Regions from separate parts of the Marinobacter sp. EN3 genome, predicted to be linked through region 1. Evidence: predicted binding sites of a transcription regulator. Region 1 holds the regulator's gene; each other region holds the start of a gene.

Region 1 (6,683 bases):
CCTGGGTTACACCGTGGTGGATGCGAGTACCGTGGTGGCGACACATCTGAATCAGATCCTGCAGAAACACGCTCATGAACTGATTGGCCACGAAGAAGCCCAGAAGTGGCTGGACCAGTTGGAGAAGATTTCGCCCAAGCTGGCGGAGGAACTGGTGCCGACCACGATTTCCATCAGCATCCTGTTGAAAGTTTTGCAGAACCTGTTGAAAGAAGAAGTGCCGGTGCGGGATATGCGCTCCATTGCCGAGGCCATCGTGAACGTGCATCCAAAGAGTCAGGACCCGAAAGTACTGACCACGGTAGCCCGCCAGGCGCTGCGCCGGATGATTGTTCAGAGTATTTGTGGCAACGACGCCGAAATCCCTGTTATCACGTTGGATCCAGACCTGGAACAGTTATTGCTGAAGTCTGTTCAGCAGAGTCAACAATCCGGCGGTCAGGATGACATTGGTCTGGTGCTTGAGCCCAACATGGTGGAAAAGCTGCAACGATCCCTTCAGGACAGCGTGCAGCGCCAGGAAATGCTCGGCAAGCCCGCCATCCTGCTGGTTTCGGGGCCCTTGCGGCCAGTACTGGCGAAGTTTGCCAGCTACGGGGTAGAGCGTTTGCATGTGCTCTCTTACCAGGAAATCCCGGATAACAAACAGATCACGATAGTCGCTTCTGTGGGTCAATAAACCGACGGAGCATCGCGGGGAGCCAGAGTGCTTGCCGGTGGGAGGATGAAACAGCATGAAAGTAAAACGGTTTTTTGCGCAGTCCATGGCTGAGGCCCTGAAGCAGGTAAGCCACGAAATGGGGCCGGATGCCGTTATTCTGTCTAACCGCCGGGTTGATGGTGGTGTTGAGATCGTGACGGCACTCGACTACGACGAAAACATGGCGCGTCAGCGTCTTGGCGATAGGGCGGTTGAAGCCACCAACGGCTCCCGGCTGGCAGAGATGCAGGCCGAGCAGCATCGTCGGCTGGAAGAGGAGCTGAACCGGTCCCGCAGTCGCATTCGTGAGGTTCGGGAAAAGCGCGCAGGAAGTGGCGCCTCAGGTGGCGTGGCGTCGTCCTTGTCTTTCGAGACTGCCGATTTTCCGGCGTCACGTCCCAGTGATGAAGCGCTGGCAAAGCCGTTTGCGGGTAGCGAATCCGGCGCCGGTGGCTATGCCGATGAACTGGCCAGTATGCGTGCCGAAATCAGCTCTCTGCGTGATCTGGTCAGTGGTAAGGCTGCAACTGCCACGCCGACCGGCAACAGCGCAGTTCAGCAACGATTGGCCGAGCGCCTGCAGGAGTTCGGTTTGGGCGCGGAGCTGGCCGGCTCTCTGTCCCGTCGGCACCGGGCCGGGCGTCTGGAGGACGGCTGGAAGCAGTCACTGAAAATGCTGGCGACCGGCGTTCGTACCGGTCGCGAAGACTGGCTTGATGCCGGCGGTATCTATGCCCTGGTCGGGCCAACCGGGTCTGGCAAAACCACCACCATTGGCAAGCTGGCGGCCCGCTACGTGCTTGAGCATGGTCCGGATTCGTTGGCACTGGTGACCACCGACCGCTATCGTGTGGCCGCTCATGAGCAGCTCTTCGTGTTCGGCCGCATCCTGAATGTGCCCGTGCGTGTGGTGGATGAGAGCCATTCCCTGGATGACATTCTTGATGAGTTATCGGATCGACACCTGGTGCTGATTGACACTGCCGGCCTGACCAGTGCCGACCGCGGTTACCAGGAACAACTGGCGGAGTTGGCTCGCAGCGATCACAATATCCGTACACATCTGGTGGTCTCCGCCACCAGTCAGCCACGTATCATGAAATCCGTGTGGCATTGCTATAAGATGGCAAGCCTTGCAGGCTGCATCATGACCAAGATTGATGAGGCCCTGACCTTGGGCGAAGCGCTCGGGTTCGTTATGGAGACCAGCTTACCGGTGGCCTGGTACACCGATGGCCAGAAGATACCGGAAGATCTCCAGAGGGCGGAGGCCATTCCGTTAGTGCGCCTGGGCGTAGAACGGCTTAAGGCCGTGCAGAGCGCACAGACAGTCGCCGAAGGTGCCTGAGCCTCGTTGGCGACCAGAATAAAACACCGGCACGCGTGCCCGTACAAGAACGTAGTAAGAGACTGATAACAGTATGAGCAGACCACATCCGGTTCAGGTGATTGCGGTTTCCGGCGGCAAGGGCGGTGTCGGCAAGAGCAATGTTTCGGTCAATCTCGGTATCGCCCTGGCCCAGAAGGGGCGCCGGGTTGTCTTGCTGGACGCGGATCTCGGGCTCGCCAACATCGATGTGTTGCTCGGCATTACCGCTAATCGAAATCTGCAAGACGTACTCAGCGGCGATTGTGATCTGAAAGACGTGCTGGTGAATGGCCCTGGTGGTATCAAGATTGTACCGGCTTCCTCCGGCACCCAGCGTATGACCCAGCTCAGCGCCATGGAACATGCCGGCCTGATCAACGCTTTCAGTGAGCTGGGCGACCAGATTGACGTTCTGATTGTGGATACCGCCGCAGGTATTTCTGAATCGGTGGTCAGCTTCCTCAGGGCCTCGCAGGAACTTCTGCTGGTGGTCTGCGACGAACCTACTTCCATTACCGATGCGTACGCGTTGATCAAGCTGATGAACCGGGATTATGGCACCAACCGCTTCCGTATCCTGGCAAACCAGGTCCGCAATGAGCAGGAAGGCCGCCATCTGTTTGAAAAACTGACCCGGGTCACCGAGCGTTTTCTGGATGTGGCACTACAATATGTAGGTATCGTGCCTTACGACGAGGCCGTCAAGAAAGCCGTCCAAAGACAGAAAGCGGTATTGGATGCCTATCCGAGGGCGAAAGCCTCGCTGGCTATCCGGGCTCTGGCCGAAAAAGTGGACAGTTGGCCTTTGCCGTCCTCTCCCAGGGGGCATCTCGAATTCTTCGTGGAGCGGCTCGTCGAAGTCTGATCTGAATCCAGTCCTACAAGAAAACCGGATACATGACATTGGCGAAACATCTGGGAATTTACCATCAGGCCGGCGCCAGGAGCCCTTCAGCCCTGATTGAAGAGCATGCGCCGCTGGTCAAGAAAATCGCCCTTCATCTCATGGCCCGGCTGCCGCCATCAGTGCAGCTGGAAGACCTTATGCAGGCCGGTATGATTGGCCTGCTGGAGGCCGCGCAGCGCTATTCTTCCGGCAAAGGTGCCACCTTTGAAACCTACGCAGGGATTCGCATCCGCGGCGCCATGGTGGATGAGATCCGCAAAGGCGACTGGGTGCCCCGCTCAGTGCATCGCAACGCCCGGCGAATCGCCAGTGCTATCAAGCAGGTGGAAGATCGTACCGGGCGCGAGGCCCAGGATGCCGAAGTAGCTGAAGAGCTTGGCATTGGTCTGGACGAGTACCATGCCTCACTCGCCGACGCTAACAGCGGTAGACTTTTTAGTCTTGATGAGCTCAATGAATCCGGCGAGCTGCCGATAGAAGAAGCAGAAGCGAGTGATAATCCGCTGGACGGTATTGCTTCAGGCGCTTTCCAGCGAAGTCTCGCAGACGCCATTGAGCAGTTGCCTGAGCGTGAAAAGCTGGTATTGAGCCTGTATTACCAGGAAGAGCTCAACCTCAAGGAAATCGGTGCGGTGCTAGGGGTCAGTGAGAGCCGGGTAAGCCAGATTCACAGCCAGGCGGCGTTGCGACTTCGCAGCCGGCTGGCCGAGTGGCGGGATGGTGACAACGACTGATCGGCCAGGTGCTGTGTTTCTCTCTCAGCAAGCTGTGTAGCTTTTGGTAAACGATGCTTTACAACGTGCGCAAACACCACACAATAAGCGCTTAAGGTAGCAGCCTGCTAGACTTCCAAAAGGCTGAATGAATTCCGGGTGTTACTGACTGGAGGTCCCATTGGACAAGAACATGAAAATTCTCATTGTGGATGACTTCTCCACAATGCGACGCATCATCAAAAACCTGCTGCGAGATCTCGGCTTCACCAATACGGATGAAGCAGACGATGGCAACACCGCGTTGCCCATGCTCCGAAGCGGCAAGTATGACTTCCTGGTGACTGACTGGAACATGCCCGGCATGTCGGGCTTTGACCTTCTGAAGGCTGTCCGTGCTGATGAAAACCTGAAGAACCTGCCGGTTCTGATGGTAACGGCAGAGGCTAAGCGGGACCAGATCGTGGCTGCGGCTCAGGCCGGGGTGAACGGGTATGTGGTCAAGCCTTTCACGGCAGCCGTGCTGAAGGAAAAGATCGAGAAAATCTTCGAACGAATCCAGTAACCAGAGGTCGGATGGCTCGCCATGAGTGATACCAAACAGAACCATCAGGGCCTTGATCCGGAGGTGGCGGAGAAGCTTCAAAAGCAGGCCTCCGACCTGGCCGAGAATGTAAACGCCGGGAATTATGCCAAGGCGATGACCCTGATCAATGAACTGAGCGAGGTTCGCGATCAGAGTCTGTATCGGGAAGTGGGGCGACTGACCCGCAGCCTCCATGAGGCAATCCGGAACTTCCAGATAGACCCGCGTAATGCCGAGCAGAAAGAAGTGCTGTCGAAGATGAGCGACGCTTCTGACCGTCTGGCCTATGTGGTTCAGATGACCAGCCAGGCGGCGAACCGCACCATGGATCTGGTTGAGGAAAGCATGCCGGTGGCTCACGCCATGCGGGATGAAGCGGTTTCCCTGCGGGATGAGTGGCAGCGTCTGCGCCGTCGTGAAATGGAGCCTGCGGAGTTTCGGGAGCTTTACGGTCGCATCGACAAGTTCTTCGCTGGCCTGACGACAGACTCCGACAGTCTGTACCAGAACCTGTCGGAAATCCTTCTGGCTCAGGATTTTCAGGATCTTACCGGTCAGGTTATCCAGAAGGTCACCGCGTTGGTGAAAGAGGTGGAAGACAACCTTCTTGGTCTGGTGGTGATGGCCAGCCACGTTGATCAACTGACCGGCACAGTGCATCAGATTGAAGAAAAAGAAGAATCGGCCGAAAAAGGGGTAGGGCCCCAGATCAAGGCCGATGAGCGGGAAGATGTAGTTTCGGGACAGGACGATGTGGACGATCTGCTGTCCAGTCTCGGATTCTGATAATAAAGAGGGTGACGCATGGCGTTAGATGCTGATGAAGAGATCCTGCAGGACTTCCTGGTAGAAGCCGGCGAGATACTCGAAAAGTTGTCGGAGCAGCTGGTGGATCTGGAGCAGCATCCCGATGACAGCGATCTGCTGAACGCCATTTTCCGTGGCTTCCATACCGTGAAAGGGGGCGCAGGCTTCCTTCAGCTGGAGGCACTGGTTAATTGCTGCCACTCTGCGGAGAACGTGTTTGATATTCTCCGGAATCACAAGCGCAAGGTAACACCGGACCTGATGGACGTGGTGCTGGAGGCGCTGGACAACGTTAATGCCATGTTCGAAGAAGTCCGCAACCGGGAAGAACCGACGCCCGCGCCGGACGAACTGATTGAAGCTCTGGATGCACTCGCCAAACCCGAGTCCGAGGATGCACCGGCGGTGGAAGCACCAACCCCGGCACAGGAGCCGTCGTCTGCGGATGTCGGACAGCAAGGGGATCAGGGCGATATCACTGACGAAGAGTTCGAGCAGCTGCTGGACGCGTTGGCGGATGAAAAATCCGATGGCCAGAAACCGGTCGGCAACGAGCAGGTGAGCACCCCGGCAGAATCCGCCGGCGGCTCAGACAGTGATGAGATTACCGACGATGAATTTGAGGCCCTGCTGGATCAACTCCACGGCAAGGGCCAGTTTGCCGGCGCGCCTGCGGAAGATGAAGCGCCCAAGGCAGATATCGACACCAGCGGTGGCTCGGAGAAATCATCCGGTGACGCCGATCTGATTTCCGACGACGAATTCGAGAACCTGCTGGACGAACTGCATGGCAAGGGTGCAGGCCCAAGCGCGGGGGCTGCCGCAGGTGAGCCCAAGCCTGCGCCGGCTCCATCAAGCAAGGCCGAACCAGCCCCGGAACCAAAGAAAGCGGAAGCCAAAGCCGAGAGCAAGGCCGCTTCCAAGCCGGCCCCTGCGCCTGCACCTGCCCGTGAGGCCGCACCAGCGGGCGAAACCACGGTTCGGGTTGATACCAAGCGCCTGGACGACATCATGAACATGGTGGGCGAACTGGTGCTGGTGCGTAACCGCCTGCAGCGTCTGGGTTCCGAAAGCGAAGACGAACACATGCACAAGGCAGTGGCCAATCTCGATGTGGTGACCACGGATCTGCAGGCTGCCGTCATGCAAACACGGATGCAGCCGATCAAGAAAGTTTTCGGCCGTTTCCCCAGAGTGGTGCGCGACCTGGCCCGCAGTCTGAAGAAAGAAGTGAATCTGGTCATGCACGGTGAGGAAACCGACCTGGATAAAAACCTGGTTGAAGCTCTGGCCGATCCCCTGGTGCACCTGGTGAGAAATTCCGTGGATCATGGTGTCGAGGCACCGGACGTACGGGAAAAGGCCGGCAAACCTCGCGCTGGAACCGTGACTCTGTCGGCGGAGCAGGAAGGCGACCATATTCTGCTGTCCATTGTCGACGACGGCGCCGGTATGAATCCTGATGTCTTGCGCCGCAAGGCGGTCGAGAAGGGCCTGTACGATCAGGATGCGGCAGACCGCCTTACCGATAACGAATGCTTCAATCTGATTTTTGCGGCCGGTTTCTCCACCAAGGACCAGATTTCCGATGTCTCTGGTCG
Region 2 (6,683 bases), on a different contig from region 1:
GCTGGATGTTGATGAACATGGAGCGAGCGTCCGGCGTCATCGAGATGCCGGTTATTTCGCATCCATTTGGTCCAACAAGGAATCGTTTCAACTTGACCGCATCTGCGTCGCCGCCAATGAAAGTGTTTACTGATTCCTGGCCGTTGTTGTCAGATGTCGTGACCGTAACGCTTTCGCCGTCACCTACTCTGCCAGGAATGGCGACCAACATCTGGTTGTTCGTTTTGCTGCGAATCCCGGAGGAGCCGTCATCAGTCTGGATCCACATTACACCGCGTGGGTCGATAAAAAGTCCGTCCGGGCTTGAGAACTCGTTGTCTGGGGTGAGGCCAGAAACATTGTAGTCTGCGGAAGCATCGGCACTCGAGCCAAAAAGGAAAATGTCCCACTCAAAAGCGGTGGCGGCATGGTTTCCGTCTTGCTCGCGCCAGCGAATGATGTGGCCGTTGGAATTTACCGCACGGGGGTTTACTGCATCCAGGTCAGTGGACGGACGGTTGCTGGGATTACCGTTGGTCAATGTCAGATAAACATCGCCATTGGTGGGGTGCACCACTGCCCATTCGGGTCGATCCATTGGCGTTGCGCCCAAGACGTCGGCTGCCAGGCGGGCGCTCGCTAGAACTTCTGCCTCAGAGGCAAAGCTGTACTGGTAAGTTGTGCCGTCATCATTGTAGGTGTGGTCGCCGTTGAGCTCCGGATTGGAAATGGTCAGAGCCTTCCAGGCACCGGTGCCATCATCATTGAATACCGCAACGTAGAGTGTGCCCTCATCAAGGTATTTGTCGCCTGCCGCCAAACCACCATTGCGGTCGGACTCGGTCCACGCTGTTTTCGATACGAACTTGTACATGTACTCGCGGCGAGAGTCATCGCCCGAATAGATAACGATAGGGGCACCTTCTTTCGCTGGTGCAACCCAGGCGCCTTCATGGGAAAAACGACCCAGTCCTGTTCGTACCCTGGGCTTTTGTGTAGGGCGGAACGGGTCAACTTCGGTCACGTAGCCATGAAGGTTGGGTTCATAGCGGAAGTCCTCGGTTGCCGTTGAGCCGCTGGTGTTTACGCCAAAGCGCTGATATTGATCCCCTGGCACTTCATCCCATTGGCGGTATGCCCAGCCATTTCCACTGATGCCGTAACGTGCGAGCCAGCCCTTCTGCTTTTCGGACAGGGCATCGACATTGCCAACGCGAAAATAAGCGTACCAGTTTTCTTCTGCTGCGAGATACGTGCCCCATGGGGTGTAGCCGTTGGCACAGTTGTTCATCGTGCCGTAGCGAGTTGTTCCGGTTGGCGTCAGTTTGGTTTTGACGAAATCTTCTCCTGCAACAGGCCCTTGCATCTGCATTTCGGTGAAAACAGTCAGGCGACGATTGTAGGGTGAATCCGTGATGACGGACCACTTACCGTTCTCCTTACGAATTTCGACACAGGAGACGCCGTGCCCGTTCATCTCACGGTCAACGATTTTTTTGAGCTCTTGAATGTCGTTGGCGAAAATGGCATCTGCTTTGGCCGTCGCAGTCTCATGCAGCGTGTTGTCTTCAAGGTTTTCGTGGTTAAGAACCAGAATTCCTCGGTCGGACGCCTCGGGATCGTACTGTCCTGATGCATTCATGCCGAAGAAATGCATGCCGTCATGCTCATCGCCTGATCGACTGTCATAATCAACATCGGTTCCGTCGTTTTTGAAGGGCGCCAGGCCGGAGAACAGGGGGTCGCCTTTGGCGTAGAGAACGTCAGCTTTATAACCAGGGGGTAGAATAACCCGGTCTTCAATTCCACCCGGGATCGAAGAAAAACCCAGTTGTGTCGGGTTCATCGTAACAGAGTCCGGACTCGTGGCAGGGCTGTTTGAACTGCTGCTGCCTCCGCAGCCGCTCAGGCCCAATGAGCCAAGAACACCCACAGTGGCTGCAGACGCTGTACCAGTGAGCAGTTTACGTCGCGAAAGACGCGCTTTGATCACTTCATCAAATGGCCGATTGTTGCTTCGATTGCTGTCTTCGACTGGATGATGTCCCATTTTACTCTCCTTATGTCACGACACTGAATGGAGGACGTTTCGATTTGCTGACCAAGACGGTCGGCAGTTCGACGAAGAAAATAAGGATCGCCAAGGTAAGTGACAGTTTTGATTCAGATCGGTGACATATTGAAGAAGAAACTTTTGCAGTGGACCTATAGCCCTAAAGCACCTTGTGAGTGACGCTGAAAGGTAGCTACCGCAAATAAAGAAAATCGAGGGGCGGCCGATAGCTGATAAACACACTAAAGTAGCAGTTATTAACCCATATCATTTCTTTACTCTCAGGGATGGCCTGCAATAACAACATGCTTGCGTTAGCAATGATAAAGATGAGGGCACCATGGGTTTACTCGATCGCACTGCAATTTTATGGGGGGTGGGCATTGCTGTTGCGCTCGGTATTGCCTGCATTCTGGTGGCTCCGATGATGGGGCTCGATGCCGCGTCTCTGTTGATCGGACTCCTGGTTGGTCTCGCCGCCGCGGCCGGCTATCTGATATTGAGGGTGCTGGAACCAATAGAGCGTGGGATTAACGGCCTGAATGATGGCTCCCTGGCTGATAACCACCCGTTGCGGGCTCAATGTGCGCAGCTTCTGGCCGATGCCCGGGCTGGCAAGGCCCTGGTTGAAACGCTCTCGGCCAGTGCCGACAAGAGTGCCATCTCGGCCGCCGAAGTCTCGTTTGCGGCGGATCAGGTGAAGCAGCGCCTGGACAGACAGGTGGAAGAAACCGCCCAGATGGCCGATTACGCCGGCCAGATCACAGAATCGGTTCGGGAATCGTCGGAACAGGCCACCAACGCTGCCACCATGGCTCTGCAGAATCGCGAAGTCAGTGTGGAAGGGCGTCAGTCATTGGTGTCGGCCATTGAAAGTGTGCGCCTGGTGCATCAGCAATCGGAAGAAAACCTCCGGCTGATTCAGGCCTTGCACGAAAAATCTGGCAAGATCCAGGGCGTGACCTCAACCATTCAGGGCATTGCCGAGCAGACCAATCTATTGGCACTGAATGCCGCTATTGAGGCGGCCCGCGCCGGTGAGCAGGGGCGAGGGTTTGCGGTGGTGGCTGATGAAGTCCGGCAGTTGGCCGGGCGCACTGCCCAGGCCACCAGTGAAGTGGCGGACACCCTCGACGAAATTCAGAATGACACAACCAAGATTGTGTCCCGCATTGAATCTCTGGCGAAAACCGTGGAAGACGGGCTGACATCTGTAGAGAGCGTTGGCGGCCAGCTGGATCAGATTCGGGATCAATCCGACCGGGTTCAGCAGCAGGTTGCCCGTATTGCCGAGATCGACCAGAACAACGAGCAGAGTCTGGCCCAGGTGTTTTCGGCTATTGAGTCTGTCCGTGACCATATATCCGAAAGTGATACCAGTGTGGCATCGCTGGCGGACCAGGCTTCCACGTTGATGGAGCTGGCGGAGAAGGCGAATGCTGCCTTTGCGCTGAACAGCAGCGAAAGCTACCACCGGCCGTTTTATGAGAAAGCACTGGAAGGGGCGCAGCAGATTGGCCAGTTGTTTGAGGCGGCAATTCGAGAGGGCCGTTTGAGTGAAGCGGCGCTGTTTGACAAAAAGCGAACACCGATTGCCAACACCCAGCCCCAACAGTATTCCAGCAGCTTCGATCGGTTTACTGACCAGATGTTTCCGGCAATACAGGAGCCCATCAAGAAATCCCATGAGGCCATTGTGTTCTCCATCGCCTGCGCGCCGGACGGTTATGTGCCTACCCATAACAAGGATTTTGCCCACCCGCCGAGTGGTAATCCGGAAGTGGACCTGGTGAAAAGCCGGAGCAAGCGACTGTTCAATGATCGCACTGGCATTCGCTGCGGGAGTCATACCGAAAGTATGCTGCTCCAGACCTATCGCCGGGACACCGGTGAAATCATGCACGATCTGTCGGTGCCCATCTATGTGAACGGCAAGCACTGGGGCGGGTTCCGGGTTGGGTATCGGCCGGCGGGGAATTGATCGCACTGGGCACCCGCCAAGGCTGTGATAGACTGCCGGGGACGTAACAAGGAGAACGCCTGTGCCCGAAACCGAGTATATCCCCGCAAAACCTGACGGCCAGCAATCACAGGAGCCCAGCTCCACGAGGAATCTGGCGGTGGTGGTTTACATCCTGCAGGCGTTGTCTTTTTTCCTGGGGGGGGTGACGGCACTGGTGGGCGTGATCATCAACTACGTCAAACTGGATGATGTCCGTGGTACCTGGATAGAGCCCCATTTCCGCTGGCAGATCCGCACCTTCTGGATTGGTTTGCTGTGGACAGTCATCGGGGTGATTACCACCATGCTGATTGTGGGCTGGTTTATTCTGCTGGGTATTGCGATCTGGGTGATCTACCGAATTGTCAAAGGTGCCCTGGCCCTGAACGATGGCAAGACCCCGATGTAACGGGGTCTTGATGGCTCAGTCTTCCGTCACTTCTTCAAGGCGTAATGCGCTCAGCATGCCCGCCAGCCCCATCAGTCCCAATACCAGAATCACCGCCACGTCCGAAATCATGGAAATGGCGGCTGTGAACCCCCCGGTTACCAGCAGCAACACACCGATAACGGTATTGCTGACCGCTGTGTAGTCTGTCCGTTTGTTGCCTCCGGCCATATCCACCAGATAGGTTTTGCGCCCCAGGCGCACGCCGGCATGGGCAATACTCAGCACAAAAAACGCGACCGGATAGAACCAGGCACCGCCAAACCCGGGGCCCAGCACCAGTGCAAGAACACCAACCACCAGGCAGACCGAGCTGGCCATGGCGGCACCCCGAATCATCACTCGGCGGCTGGAGGTGTCGGCGGCCCAACCCCAGAAGCTGGCGCTCAGGGAGCTGGCCAGACTGCTGGCGAGCAGAAAGACGCCCAGCATCCAGCCAATATCGGATTCCTGTTGGGCGAGCACCACGAAATAGGGAGACGCCAGAGCCGAACACAAAAGCAGTGCACGAGTGATGACAAAATGCCTGAAGGGCGCATCGTCCCGTAGCAGCGACAGACTTTTAAAAGCCTCGTTGATCGCGTTGCCACCGCCCCCTGTTTCCCCGGCATACTCTTCCACATTGGCAAACAGAACCCCGGCAATCACCCACAGCGTAGCTGCCAGGAGCAGCAATGTGGTGTAGAACGCAATGCTGGGGTCGCCCCGATCCCAGAACAGCAGTCCTGTGAGCACCACCGTGGCGGTGCCCCCAATGGTGGTTGCCAGCCCAGACAGCCGGCCCCGGCGGGTTTTGGGGATACACTTGCCCTGAACGTCTTTCATGGAGACCGAGCAGAATCCCCGGGCCAGTGAAAACACAATAAGCGCCGCGACAATGCCGCCACCTGCCGCATAGCCTTCAAGAAACCACACGCTTGCCGCCATCGCAGCCACGCTGACGGCCTGCCCGAAACTGCCCAGGGTCCAAAACCATTTGCGCACCGCCTTGCGACGCACCCAGGCGGCGATCACCATCTGCGGCACCATGGAGCCGGATTCCCGGATAGGCACCAACCAGGCTACCAGAGCCGGTGCGCCAACGGCACTCATCAGCCAGGCCAGCACGGTCTTGGGGCTGATCAGCAAGTCGCCGAGTTTGGTGAGCACATTGCTGAACAGAATCAGGAAGAAGTTTCGGGGTACTTCCCGACAGGCTTCCTCCGGGATGTCTTTACAGACCCGTGCGTCCTCTTCGTTGGCAATCAGTCCGTAGAGCTGGTCGATGGTGTCGGGTTTGGTTGCTGGCAAAGGGCCGTCCTCCGGAAAAATGTTTGCCAAGCATACCAGTTAGCTCGGGTGTGCTTAAGCGGGAGGACCAGCGGTGCCGGTCAGACCAGGTGGTGGTCCCACTGTACCGGTAGCCGCGCGATGTCTTTCGCAGGTTGTCCGGCGCTCAGTTGCACCAGTCGGCCCTGTCCCGAGGACACCAGGAAATCGCCTCCTGCCAGAGTCTGAATGCCGGCGCAGTCAGTGATGCGGGCTTTGGCAACCAGCTCCCCGGTCTTGCCGCGGAAGACAATAGCGGTGCCGCCCACGGGGGAAGCGGCGGCGATCAGGTCGTTTTCAGGATGGGCCACCACGCTGGCGATGTAGTTGCCGAGAGCGGCCTGGGTTTCCGGGTCAAAGCGATATTCCCGGAGTTGCCCATCTTCTATGCGCGCCAACAGCGGAGGTCGCTTGTAGAGCGGTCCCTGGTACTGGTAGGCAACATAGACTTTGCCTTCGGTACTGACGCTGACGTGGCGGGAGCTCTGCTGGTGGTGGGCAGGGGGAAAGCGGCCAACGATCTGGCCGGACCGGCGGTCCATCAGAATCAGGGCCGGTTGCATGGTATCCAGATTGAGTTTGATGCGGTCGTAATCAGGGTGAGTCAGAATGCCGCCCAGGCCGATGACCAGAGTGTTGCCGTCCGGATGCAGGGTAAGCTCATGGGGCCCGATGCCGGCCAGTTCAAAGGTGTCCACCCGTTTATAGTCCTGCTCGGCATCGTAGACGGCGACAATGCCTTCGCCGGGCTGGTAGCGGCTGGCCGTGGCGTAGAGCCACCGGCCATCAGGTGAGAACACGCCGTGGCCGACAAAGTGTTCGCCTTCCGGGGCCATAATGCGGTGTCTGCGTTGCCCGGTTTCTGCATCGAAAACATAGAACGACCAGCCCGG
Region 3 (6,683 bases), on a different contig from region 1:
GAAAAAGCGCTGGGCCCGGGGCGCTTTCTGGTGGCTTATCTTGTCTGCGGTGCCTTGTCCGGCCTGGTATTTACCGCCTTTTCCATGGGTAGTCAGGTACCTCTGGTGGGCGCGTCCGGCTCCATTTCCGGGTTGATGGGTATGTATGTGGCTATTTACGGGCTGCAGCGCATCCGCTTCTTCTACTTCCTGGGCGTTTACTTCAACTATTTCCGGGCACCGGCCATCGCCATGCTGCCGGTCTGGCTGGGCAAGGAAATCTATGACTACTGGTTTGCCGGTGCCACCGGTATTGCCTATATGGCCCATGCCGGTGGCCTGGCGGCCGGTGCAGGGTTGGTGTGGCTGCTGGGTCAGAGCTGGCTGCAGGTGAAAGACGAGTTCTTCGAACCGGAGCAGGAAGAACAGGACGAACAGTTCACCAAGGCCTATGGCCAGGCCATGGCCAGCCTCGGCCGCATGGAGTTCGACCTGGCCCGGCGCCAGTTCGAGGCGTTGCGGGAGCGTTATCCGGAACGGCCCGTGCTGCTCGAGCACCTGTATCAACTGGCTAAATTAAGGCCGGACCTGGACAGCTACCGGATGCGTGCCGAAGAAATGATGGCCGATGCCATCGCCCGGCGGCAGCCGGAACAGATGGTGGATGTCTGGCAGGAGTATCTGAGCAAGGGCGAGGCCTATCATCCGTTGGCACCGGAGGCGCACAATCGTGTGCTGTTCGCCAGCCTGAAACGCCATGATTTCAAAGCCGCAGAGAAGGCGTTTGAACGCATGCGAGCCAAGGCCGAACCGGACATGGTGAATGAAGCCTGCCGGCTACTGGTGGCGGAGTTCGAGAAACTGCAGATGGAGCCGAAAGCGCGCCATTACCGGCAGCTGTTGCAGGTTCACGGCTGAGGCGTGGCAGGCACGCCCTCAGTCTGAAACCTGAAAGCTCGCTTTTGGCCCTTTCAACGGTTGTTGGTTCGCCGCCTGTTCCAGCCAGACATCAATATGCTCGTGGGCCGGATGGTTCACGCAGCGCTTCTTGATGAACGACAGGAAAGCACTGGCTTTTTCCCATTGCTGCAGGCCATTGGCCAGGGCCTGGGCCACAATCAGATAGGCGGGTGCCAGCTGCTCGCTGTCCGGGAAGCGTTTGTGGAAATCCTGCAGTAAACGGATGGCCGCTTTGTGATGGCCCCGATGGTACAGGGTGCCGGCACACTGCACCGCCAGTTCCGGGTCGTCCAGCTGGAACTTCGGCTCCACCATTTGCAGCGTCTGTAACAGTTGATTCAGCCCGTCTCCATCATGCCGTTGGGCCAGCCAAGCCATAATCCTGGGGTGGTAGCGGTACAGCTCTTCGGTATCATTGCGGGCGGTCAGCAGCTGGTAAAGCTGGCCGATGCGGGCAGGGTTGGTCCGGTCCCGTTTGAGGGCTTCCTTGAGCATGCTCTGCACACGGTCGTAGTTGCCGTCTTTCAGGTTCATATCCAGATCGGCATCAAACCGGCTGCTGCGATCCCGCTGGTGTTGGTCGGTTTCCGAAATCTCGTCCTGAAGGTCTGAGGCAAAACCGAGTTCTTCCTGATACTGGAACAGCAGGTAGCCCAGCATGTGAAACAGGATCAGGGTAAAGGTACTGTTCAGGAAACCGGCCAGAGGTTGGGCCACCCACATGGGGAAATGGTTCACGGCAAAATCCTGCGCCGCGCCGGAAGCCAGGGTGAGCAGAATCAGGTACCCGTAAAGCAGGAAGTAGGGCGTGCCGATGCGTGAGATCAGCACCGCCAGGTTCATGGGGTTTACAGCAGCGCCCACAGAGCGTTCCATGGCAAGCACCATGATGCTGGCCGGCAGTGCCAGTATCACAAACGCCACGGCCAGCATCATCAGTATCGGCCCGCCCAGCATGGCGGCGGCGCCTACCAAACCGCCCATCAGCACAAACACCAGCAGTTGCAGCACCACAATGTCAAAACCGCTGCCGGTAAACGCCACCGACACGGGTGGCGGTTTCAGATGGCCTTCCGCGGTGTGGTTGATCACCGCATAGGTGTACTTGAACAGAGCCAGGGCCAGCACGAGCCAGATGATCAGGCCAATAATATTGGCCGGCGCCACCACAGGAACCAAAGTGCAGATGGCGATCACGATCAGCGGATCGGTGTGGAAGGGGTAACGGAAAAACGCCCCCACCCGCTGCCAGAAGGGCACCACCTCAGTGGCGGCGCCCAGATAACGCATGGCTTTACTGCAGCGGGGACATAGCGCCCGGCGCTGGCGGGTATCGGCATCCGGCATGCAACGGCTGCAATAGTGCATCTGGCATTCGCCACAATGCCACTTGGCAGGGTCACCCGGATGGTAATGACAATCGTGCTTCACGTGAGACAGTTCCTGATCCGTCAGAAATCAGCCGCCAATCATGACAGAACTCGACAGTTGCCGCACCCGCTGTGTTCACAGTTGGGTCTCGGTCCGTCTTGTTGTAGTGACGATGGTTATATCTACGCATCTGCCGGGTATGTATGTGAACCCCTGAGCCTTCGCTACGTATCATCACCCTGTAAGGAATATCTCGGAATAACCTTATAAGCCCATGGTTCCTTCAGCCGATAACCTGTTTACCGTTGCTCAGGAGATGACTCAATGCGAACACGTTCTGCGATTACCGGTGTCATCTTGTTGGTGATCGGTCTGTTGGTGTCTTTACCGTTGCTGGGCCATATCACCCGTGATGGCGATTACTACGGCTTCAAAACTAATATTGAAGTACCTCCGTTACCCGGGTATCAGCGTGGCAGCGAGGAGATTCGGCTGGTGTTTTTCGGCTACCAGCATTGCGGCACGGTCTGTCCGCTGCAACTGGTCAACTTGAAGGAGCTTCACGACCGAATGGCCGACGAACCGGTGCGCTTCGTATTTGTAACACTGGATCCCGAACGAGACAGCCAGCAGGAGCTTGACCGGATTATGGCCAGTATGGGCGAGGGTTTTCAGGCCGTCCGGCCCGTATCTCAGGCCGCTGCGCAAGAACTGGCGATGGGGTTTGCCGAATATGCCGCGAAAGTGGGTAACGGTGATCAGTACGATTTCGACCACAGTGCACGGATTTACGCCGTCACCGCAGATAATCGGCGCCATTTGCTTTACAGCTCCCCGGCGCTGGATCTGGCCCGGGTTGAGCAAGACATTCAGCGGCTTCTGTCGCAATTTTGAGGGTTTCAGCCGTGGCAAACAGCATTGCGATTGACGATCTGGCAAAAGAACAGGCGCTGGTAACCGACCGCCAGATGCTCTTTATTCTGTTGGCCCATGTACCTGTGGTGGGGCTGTGGGTGCCCTGGGGTTATGGTACCCATGGTTTTGCACTGGCGGCTTCGGTGTTGGTGGGTGTGGTGGCACTGGCGGGCTACTACCTGCTGCGGGGCACCCGGGCGAGTTCGGTTCTGTTCGCGGCCTGCCTGATGCTGTATTCGGCCATTATGATTCAGGCCCAGATGGGCCGTATCGAAATGCATTTCCACATCTTCTCGGCCCTGGCTCTGGTGATCATTTACCGGGACTGGGTGCCGGTTGTTGCTGCGGCCGTCACCATTGCCGCCCACCATCTGTTATTGACCGCTTTGCAGCTTTCAGAAGCTGAGGTGGGCGGAATGCCATTGATGATTTTCAACTATGGCTGTAGCTGGGGTATCGCCTTCCTTCACGCCGCCTTTGTGGTGTTTGAGGCCGGCATTCTGGTGTTCTTTGCGGTGCAGATGAAACAGGAGAGACATCAGGCATTTCGCATGATGGCCATTGTCCGCGACTTTGACCGGGAACATGATCTGTCCGGCCGCCTGCCCGCCACAGACGGTAACGCCAGTGCCAAATCCTTCAACGACATGATGGAAAAGTCCTGCGAGCTGATCCGGCAAATGCGAGAGTTCTCGCTGGAGCTGCGTCGGAATTCCGAACAGCTGTTGCGGGCGAGCGAGAGCACTCGTCGATTTGTAGATGAGCAGCAACAGCAGGCTGATCAGGTAGCCACCGCCACCAACGAGATGTCGGCCAGCGTGCAGGAAGTGGCGCACAATGCTCAACTGGCGTCGGAAGCCGCCAGCGATGCGGCGGATTCCGCTTCCGCAGGCAGCCAGGCCATGACTTGTGCCCGAACCATGACGGATGCAACCAACAAGGCACTGGAAGACAGTGCCCGAATGGTGGAACAGTTGGCAGGCAAGGTGGAATCCATCGCGCGGGTTACCGGTTCGATTCACGATATCTCCGACCAGACTAATCTGCTGGCGCTGAATGCGGCTATCGAGGCAGCCCGGGCAGGAGAGCATGGCCGCGGATTTGCTGTGGTCGCCGATGAGGTTCGATCTCTGTCGCGCCGCACTCAGGAATTCACCGAGGAAATTCGTGCCACAGTGGATGAGTTGAAGAACCTGTCCGAGGCCACCACTGCCGCCATGGAAATGGGGCAGACGCGCTCCACAGAATCCAACCGGGCGATTCAGCAAGCCGCGGAGGCTATTAACCGCATTGAACAGGCCATTGATTCGGTCAGCAGTATGAACAACCAGATCGCGGCGGCCTGCGAGCAACAGGCAGCCACGTCGTTGCAGATCAACGAGAACATTCATGCGGTTGCGACCCGTAACGCTGAGGTGGCCAAAGAGGCCGACAGTGTGCAGAACATGGCGGGTGAGCTGGAGAACAGCGTGGTCCGGGTGGACGAGTTGATCAGCCGCTACCGGTTGCCCTGAAAACCCGTCAGAAAAATTGATCTGGGTTCTGCAGGATCTGGCGCATCTGCCGTTAATATTGACAGTTATCAAGTTCAAACAAGTCCAATAATTCCGACTGCCGGATCTGCGTGAGTAAGAGCTATGTTCCTGTCTGAAAAACGAGCAAAACAACAGATTCAATCTTTACTTGATAACGGGGTGCCCACACGTTGTCCGGACTGGCTGGTGCCACTGGCAGAGTATTTGTCGTCGGTGCGTTCCGAGGAGCTTTCAGTGGCCAACGGGGCGGTGGATGTCTCCCGCCATATTTCTGATCTGGGCCAGGGCGCTCTGGAGTTTGACGACCGCATTCATAACCTTGTCGCCAATATTCAGACGTTGTCCGCCGCCATTGAGGAAATGTCGGCCAGTGCGTCGGAAGTGGGTGGCCTGGGCCAGGATGTACTGGAGCAAGCCTCCCGGGTAAATGAGTACACCAGGGAATCCATTTCCGCGCTGGAGGATATGGAGGCGCGTCTGGCCGAGGTGGATATCGCCCTGACCCAGGCCAACGAGGAAATGCGTTCGCTGGCGGAGCAAACCCGGAGTATTGAATCGCTTACCAACACCGTGAATGAAATATCCGACCAGACAAACCTGCTCGCCCTTAATGCGGCGATTGAGGCCGCCCGTGCCGGTGAGGCGGGCAGGGGCTTTGCGGTGGTTGCGGACGAGGTGCGGCAATTAGCTGCCCGAAGTGCGGGGGCGGCGCAGGAAATCAACGGGATTGTCTCGCAGATCATCTCCGGCTCTGAATCGGTCCAGTCCCGGTTGGGAAATTCCGTACGTGCTGTGCAGGCCTCGGGGGAAAGCCGGGAGCGGGTGGCGGAGGTGATACATCAGTCCCGGGAGTCCTCGAACATCAACTACGACCAGGCAACCTCCATTGCCGCTGCGGCCGAGGAGCAGAGTCAGGTGGCCGCGGATATGGCGCGTCAGGTCAGTTCCAACTCTGAAGATTCCGATGCTTTGGCCAGTATTTTCCGGGATTTGATGCAGGCGATTCGCCCACTTCGGGACGACACCGACCGCATCTTCAGCCAGATCCGGTTAACCACTCCCTGTCTCGTGCTGGCCAGTGCCAAGCGTGATCATGTGGTCTGGGTGGACAAGCTCATCCGCTTTGCCGTATTCAATGAAAACTCGATCACTGAGGCGGAAGTGAAGGATCACACCCAGTGCCGGCTGGGCCATTTCCTGGCCAGCGACAAGGCTCAGCCCATGCACCAGCTCCGCAGTGCTGACCGGCTGATTAAGGTGGTTCACCCACAAGTGCATAAAGCAGGCCGTGAGCTTTATAAAACGGCCCAGGAATTTCATCAGAAGAGGATCAGTTCTGATCGCTATTCTGAACTCTCCCGGGAGTTGGTAGCCACGCTCAAGTCTTCCTCAGGCGAAGTCATTGACCTGTTGGATGACATGATTGAAGAAGTTCTGAAGCGTGGCGATCTGGGCTGTTAGGCAGCCTCTTCCTGCCAACGCTGGCGCACCTCAAGTATCGCCGGCAGGCAGCGAAAGAAGGCCTCGACCAGTTCCGGGTCGAAATGCTTGCCGCTTTGCTCGCGAATCAAATCCGTTGCCTGTTCTATCGGCCATGCTTTCTTGTAAGGGCGCTCGCTGGTGAGAGCGTCGAAGACATCGGCCAGGGCCACGATCCGGGCAGAGATGGGAATAGCGGCGCCTTTCAGGCCTTGAGGATAGCCGCTGCCATCCCATTTCTCGTGATGATTCTGGGCCACTTCCCGCGCCATATTAAGCAGGTCTGAGCCGTCTTCTCCGATGATCTCCGCCCCGATTTCCGCGTGGCGCTGCATGACAGCCCACTCGTCCGGATCCAGTTTGCCGGGTTTCTGAAGGATAGCGTCCGGAATGCCGATTTTGCCGATATCGTGCATCGGGGCGGCATTGAGCAGGGTGTCAGAC

The links. Region 1 encodes FliA, which starts transcription of late flagellar genes. Its sites were predicted from a motif close to CTAAAGTTTNNNNNNNNNNNGCCGNTAA; they were not measured.
Region 2: the regulator FliA is predicted to act here: its motif matches at 2,235-2,262, upstream of Q675_RS27870 (methyl-accepting chemotaxis protein).
Region 3: the regulator FliA is predicted to act here: its motif matches at 4,768-4,795, upstream of Q675_RS36130 (methyl-accepting chemotaxis protein).

What each region holds. Positions count from the first base shown of each region.
Region 1 is NZ_AXCC01000001.1:637,161-643,843, reverse strand. Features, by position in the region: gene flhA (flagellar biosynthesis protein FlhA) at 1-679, shown strand, start outside; gene flhF (flagellar biosynthesis protein FlhF) at 735-2,048, shown strand; gene Q675_RS22535 (MinD/ParA family protein) at 2,122-2,934, shown strand; gene Q675_RS22530 (RNA polymerase sigma factor FliA) at 2,967-3,710, shown strand; gene cheY (chemotaxis response regulator CheY) at 3,871-4,254, shown strand; gene Q675_RS22520 (protein phosphatase CheZ) at 4,276-5,061, shown strand; gene Q675_RS22515 (chemotaxis protein CheA) at 5,080-6,683, shown strand, end outside.
Region 2 is NZ_AXCC01000023.1:110,204-116,886, reverse strand. Features, by position in the region: gene Q675_RS27875 (PhoX family protein) at 1-2,029, opposite strand, end outside; gene Q675_RS27870 (methyl-accepting chemotaxis protein) at 2,373-4,013, shown strand; gene Q675_RS27865 (DUF4870 family protein) at 4,075-4,443, shown strand; gene Q675_RS27860 (MFS transporter) at 4,459-5,772, opposite strand; gene Q675_RS27855 (DUF1513 domain-containing protein) at 5,853-6,683, opposite strand, start outside.
Region 3 is NZ_AXCC01000074.1:162,551-169,233, reverse strand. Features, by position in the region: gene Q675_RS36150 (rhomboid family intramembrane serine protease) at 1-897, shown strand, start outside; gene Q675_RS36145 (hypothetical protein) at 916-2,370, opposite strand; gene Q675_RS36140 (SCO family protein) at 2,635-3,204, shown strand; gene Q675_RS36135 (methyl-accepting chemotaxis protein) at 3,216-4,739, shown strand; gene Q675_RS36130 (methyl-accepting chemotaxis protein) at 4,920-6,221, shown strand; gene Q675_RS36125 (two-component system response regulator) at 6,218-6,683, opposite strand, start outside.